2 regions of the Pseudidiomarina sp. WS423 genome follow, and region 1 is predicted to be linked to the other one. Evidence: predicted binding sites of a transcription regulator. Region 1 holds the regulator's gene; the other holds the start of a gene.
What was found. Region 1 encodes ArgR, which controls arginine synthesis, uptake and breakdown. Its sites were predicted from a motif close to ANTGAATANNTATTCANT; they were not measured.

Region 2: ACQ661_RS11250 (aspartate aminotransferase family protein) is a predicted target of ArgR. The motif match lies at 1,479-1,496, and genes of this name have one in related genera.

The regions. Positions count from the first base shown of each region.
Region 1 is NZ_JBOJLN010000003.1:112,520-115,650, forward strand. Features, by position in the region: gene ACQ661_RS04790 (DUF885 domain-containing protein) at 1-474, opposite strand, end outside; gene ACQ661_RS04795 (Dyp-type peroxidase) at 641-1,564, shown strand; gene argR (transcriptional regulator ArgR) at 1,561-2,028, opposite strand; gene mdh (malate dehydrogenase) at 2,208-3,131, shown strand, end outside.
Region 2 is NZ_JBOJLN010000017.1:10,720-13,850, reverse strand. Features, by position in the region: gene astA (arginine N-succinyltransferase) at 1-114, opposite strand, end outside; gene ACQ661_RS11250 (aspartate aminotransferase family protein) at 133-1,347, opposite strand; gene ACQ661_RS11245 (anthranilate synthase component II) at 1,529-2,140, opposite strand; gene trpS (tryptophan--tRNA ligase) at 2,170-3,131, opposite strand, start outside.

The DNA of each region.
Region 1 (3,131 bases):
TTGATAATCTTGGGCGCTGCGAAAGGCGGTGTTACTGACCATAAAACTAAGATTGCTATGAAAGCCACCCTCGGCATTGAGCGGTTGGTAATGGTCGTTGTAATCGTAGCTATCAACGGCATTTTGGAGCCGATAAACCAGCATTCGGTGGTTAATTTGCTGCTGGCGCGATAGCTCAGCTACCGGTACTTGCTGCAACTGTTGTAACCATTGCCGTTGTTGCTCAGCGCGTGCGGTTACCGCCACTGGGCTCATATCCGTTAATTCTACTCCGCGGCCTTGGTTCAAATAAGCCTGATAAATGCTATCAGCGAGCTCGCTAAAAGCTTGATCAGCACTAGCCGCGCGGGTAACCGCAGTGGCGGCTGGCGCATCAGCGCTAGCAGTATCAGCACCACTACTAGCACAGCCTGAAAGGGTTACCGCTAAGGCAGCAACTAAAGCCGTTGATAAGTAAGACGAAGGGGTACGCATAGGTTCTCCAAAAAGACATTTATTTTGCTACACTACTTTTTTGCTACAAAGCTTGGCAGAATAGACTAACCAAACATAACATTGTGCGGGGCCAACGGATAATTGCAAACATTAATCGACCGATACGCGTTTTTTTTCGAGGAATTTACCAGGTAGGTAAGCGACCATGACGGCACAAGCACAATCAGGCGTATACGCAGAACCTAATTTGCACGGCATCACGTTACTGTTGAACGTGATGACTGATGAGGTGGATACCGTGCGGCGTAAGCTGGCGCGGATTCCCATGTTGCTCGAAGGCCTAGATGCACGTTTCTCTGAAGCCATGCTCAATGGCATGGTGGCCATCGGGAGTGATTATTGGGATATTCTTTACAGTCATGTGCGGCCGTTACAATTAACTGGCTTTCCTGAGGTGAGCGATGGCGACCGACAAGCGCCGCGGGAGTCTTTTGATTTATTACTCAACATTCGTTCAGATCGGTTCGATGTTAACTTTCAAGCAGCTCGCACCTTACTTGAATGGCTCGGTCATGACGTCGAGCTCGTTGAGCAGATCACCACCTTCAGATTTATGGATGGCCGTGATTTATTGGGCTTTATTGAAGCGCCTGATAACCCACGAGGGCTGCGTCGTCGGCAAGTGGCCCTGGTGCAGGACGATCCTGTGTTTGCCGCCGGTAGCTACATTTATTTGCAGAAATTTCGGCACGATTTGCGCCGCTGGGAACAGCTCAGCACCGATATGCAAGAGCATGTGATGGGGCGCAAAAAAGTCACCGGCGAGCGCATCAGTGAAGCCTTGCTAAGCCAAGTCAGCCACAGTCGCGCCGCGCGGTTACTGGATGCCAACGAGCAACCGTTAGAGCTGCTGCGGCAAAACATGCCATGGGGAAATTTGCGTGAGCAGGGCTTGTTAGGCTTGTATTGCACCGGCCAACCCAGCCACCTGCATACCTGGCTCAAACAACGTTATCTGGCCGATAGCCAAGGTGATTACGACCCGCTGCTAGATTACCTCGAGGCCATCAGTAATAGCGCTTACTTCGCCCCGTCCGTTGATTTCTTACAGCAACAAGGGCAGCTCTAACTGACGCTATCGAACAACTGTTGCACGTTGCGCATGGTTTCTTCAATCTGCGCAACCTTCACCGGGGCAATAAAAATAGTATCGTCGCCGGCAATGGTGCCGAGCACGCCTTCTTGCTTGCCCACCGAATCTAACAACCGCGCAATCAACTGGGCGGCGCCAGGGGTGGTACGAATGATCACCATCACATCATTGTGTTGAATATCTAAAACAAGCTGCGTTAATGGCGCATGGGTGCTCGGGATGCCTAATTCTGCGGGTAAACAATAGACCATTTCTTGGCGCGCATTGCGGGTGCGCACGGCGCCGTATTTGCTCAACATACGCGACACTTTAGACTGGCTAATGTTAGTAAAACCAAGCTCTTTTAGCTGTTCAACAATCTCTCCCTGCGAGCCATAACACTCCTCTTTGAGTAGCGCTTTGAAGGCTTCAATTAAATCAGCAGCTTTAGGGTCGGCCATGCGTATATCTCTCTATGATTTTCTGGTTGCTAGTTATTATTATGGATTTACAGAGTAGCTGCTGAGTGTACAGCAATACAAGATAAGCGCCTAGTCAGGCGGTCGCCCGTTGTATTTTTCGCTAAAAGAGAGTAGAGTTTTTGGCCTAAATTTCCCCACATAAATGGATGGAGTCTGAGATGAAAGTTGCAGTTTTAGGTGCAGCCGGTGGTATCGGTCAAGCACTATCATTACTTTTGAAAACCCAATTACCAGTTGGTACAGAGTTGGCTTTATACGATGTAGCGCCAGTTGTTCCTGGTGTTGCTGTCGATCTCAGCCACATCCCAACGGCGGTTAGCGTAAAAGGTTACGGCAAAGACGACCTAGCTTCTGCGTTAGTGGGCAGCGACATCGTATTAATCCCAGCTGGTGTACCACGTAAGCCAGGTATGGACCGTTCTGACCTGTTCAACATCAACGCTGGTATCGTTGCTAATCTGATCGAAGCTATTGCGGACAACTGCCCAACGGCTTGCATCGGCATTATCACCAACCCAGTGAATACTACTGTTGCTATCGCTAAAAAAGTGTTAGAGAAAAAAGGCGTTTACAACAAAAACAAATTGTTTGGTGTGACTACCTTAGACGTGATTCGTGCAGAAACGTTTGTGGCTGAAATTCACGGTAAAAACCCAGCTGAAGTCACAGTTCCTGTGATTGGTGGCCACAGCGGCACCACCATCCTGCCATTGTTGTCACAAACAGGCCTAAGCTTTACCGACGAGCAAATTGAAGCGCTAACTAAGCGTATTCAAAATGCGGGTACTGAAGTGGTTGAAGCTAAAGCTGGCGGCGGCTCTGCTACCTTATCTATGGGCCAAGCAGCAGCGCGCTTCTGCTTGTCACTGGTGAAGGCACTGCAAGGCGACAACAGCGTCGTAGAGTGCACTTACGTTGAAACCGACGGTAACGATGCCTTGTTCTTCGCTCACCCAGTTCGCCTTGGCGCTAACGGTGTTGAAGAAATCCTGTCTTACGGCGAATTAAGCGCTTACGAAGAAAAAGCCAAAGCCGACATGTTAGACGGTTTGAAAAACGACATCCAAATTGGTTTAGACTTC
Region 2 (3,131 bases), on a different contig from region 1:
ACGTTGGAGTAAGGTTTCATCAACTGGCAACGAGGTAAAACCATGTCCAGACTCAACTGCACAGGTATAAAGCGCCGCATAATCCTGCGGCGCTATCGGACGAACCACTAACATAAAGTGTCTCCGTGAGGATTAGCCAGCTAGCTTGGCAACAGCTCGTTCAAAGCGCGCTAACCCTTCCAGAATATCTTGCTCTGGAATAATCAACGACGGCGTAAAACGAATCACACTTGGCCCGGCCACTAGTACCATCACACCTTCAGCGGCTGATGCATTTAAAAAGTCGCGAGCTTTACCATCGAATTTTTCAGTTAGCTCCGCACCTAACAACAAACCTTGGCCACGGATATCTTGGAACACACCGTATTTTTCGTTGATTTGCTGTAGGGTGGTTTTGAACAACTGTTCGCGTTGTTTCACACCAGCTAACACGTCATCGGTGTTCACTACATCGAATACCGCTTCAGCAACAGCACAAGCCAACGGGTTACCACCGTAAGTGCTGCCGTGAGTACCAGGTTTTAAGTGAGCGGCAATCTCTGCTGTCGTCAACATAGCACCGATCGGGAAGCCACCACCTAGCGACTTAGCTGAGGCTAAAATATCTGGGGTTACGCCAAGCTGTTGATAAGCATACAAACTACCGGTACGCCCAAAACCTGTTTGCACTTCATCAAAAATCAACAACGCATTGTATTTATCACACAACTCACGCACGCCTTTGACAAACTCTGCATCAGGGCTAATAACACCACCTTCACCCTGCAAAGGTTCCATCATGATCGCACAAGTCTTATCAGACATTAACGCTTCTAGTGCAGCCAAGTTGTTGTAATCAACGTGCTCGATGGCACCAGGTTTTGGCCCAAAACCGTCCGAATAAGCAGCTTGACCACCTACTGTTACAGTAAAGAACGTACGGCCGTGAAAACCTTTGTTAAAGGCAATAATTTGGTCTTTTTCTGGTCCGAATTTATCTAACGCCGAACGTCGCGCCAATTTTAATGCGGCTTCGTTCGCTTCTGCGCCTGAGTTTGCGAAATAAACCCGGTCGGCAAAGGTAGCGTCAGTTAACTTTTGCGCTAAGCGCAGCGCTGGCTCGTTAGTGAAAACGTTACTTAAATGCCACAGTTTGTTGCCCTGCTCAGTTAACGCTTGCACCATCGCTGGGTGGCAATGGCCTAAACAATTCACCGCAATACCACCGGCAAAATCGACATATTCAGTACCGGCTTGGTCCCACACGCGTGACCCTTCGCCTTTCACTGGAATCATCTGCGCTGGGTTGTAGTTGGGTACCATCACGTCATCAAAGGTGGCGCGAGTTACGGATAATTTATTAGTCATAGCTGCCTCGTTTTGTTATCGATTAAAGCACTTTTAAGTGCAGCTATTATCGCAGAAAAAAGCACCGTTGTCGTGCTTACAGCGTAGAAAAAATGCGGGCTAGAGAGGTGGTTAGCTAAGCTTGCAGAGCCGCTGCATAATTATGCATCAGCTAGCCCTTTTGCTGCATATTAAGTTGTTCTTAAGGCGTTGCTAACTGGGTTTCATCGGGAGCCTGACAATGGCGTAAAAAGGCGGCAAATAGCTCATGCCCGAATTCAGTTTCTATCGCCTCAGGATGATATTGCACGCCCCAGACCGGAAGCTGCTGATGTCGCAGTGCCATGATTTCGATCTCGCCAGCAGCAGTCTCAACCCAAGCATCAACCACTAATTCTGGCGGCAGGCTGTCTGGCTGTACCAGCAAGGAATGATAACGAGCCACCTTGAATGGAGTAGGCAAACCGGCAAACAGCCCTTGCTGTTGATGCTGCAACAACGAAGTTTTACCGTGCATGACGGTGCCGGCACGCACGACTTTCCCGCCAAACACCTGCGCGATGGCTTGATGCCCTAAACACACGCCTAGAATCGGAACATGTCCTGCAAATTCTCTAATAGCGGCAAGACTAATCCCAGCATCATCTGGCGTGCAAGGGCCTGGAGAAATCACCAAACCAGTCAGTGGTAGCGCAGCGATTTCAGCAAGGGTTATCTGATCGTTACGCACTACTTTTAGGTTCGCACCTAGCTCCCAAAAGTAGCGCGCGACATTGTGAGTAAAGGAGTCATAATTATCGATCAGTAATAACACCAGCGCGTCTCACTACTTTTGTCTCGAACTTAAGGGCGTGGCACAAAACCAATCACATCATAGACTTTACGCAGAGTTGCTGCCGCATGTTCACTCGCGGCAGTAGCTCCCGCTGCCATCACCTGATTCAAATAATCAAGGTTATTACGGTACTCATGATAACGCTGCTGAATAGGCTCCAACATGGCAACCACAGCTTCTGCGGTTTCTTTTTTCAGATGTCCGTACATTTTACCCTCAAAACTAGGTACTAACTCAGCGATAGGTTGCCCCGTAGCAGCCGACATAATCGACAGTAAATTTGAAACGCCCGGCTTCTCTTCTGGATTAAAATAAATCCGTGCCTGCTCATCTGAATCAGTTACAGCTCGTTTTAATTTTTTCTCGATTTTTTTCGGGTCTTCTAACAAGCCAATAAAATTGTTCTCGTTGTCGTCTGACTTTGACATCTTTTTATTCGGATCTTGCAAGCTCATAACCCGTGCACCCACTTCTGGAATGAAAGGATCAGGAATGGTAAAAACATCGCCATACAGATTATTAAATCGGGTAGCCACATCGCGCGCCAGCTCTAAATGCTGCTTCTGATCATTACCCACCGGCACTTCGTTCGCTTGATATAACAAAATATCTGCTGCCATCAATGCTGGGTATGTGTATAGACCTGCATTAATATTATTGGCGTGACGATCTGATTTATCTTTAAACTGGGTCATCCGATTCAATTCACCCATTTGGGTGTAACAATTGAGCACCCAAGCTAGCTGCGCATGCTCTGGTACATGGGACTGGACAAAAATCACACTTTTTTGAGGATCTAACCCACACGCCATATAAAGTGCTAGCCCATCCAGTGTGGCTGAACGTAGCTGAGCTGGGTCTTGGCGTACCGTGATGGCATGTAAATCCACCAACATAAACCGACAATCATGAGTATCCTGCATTTTTACCCACTGGCGTAACGCACCAATGTAGTTACCAATAGATAATT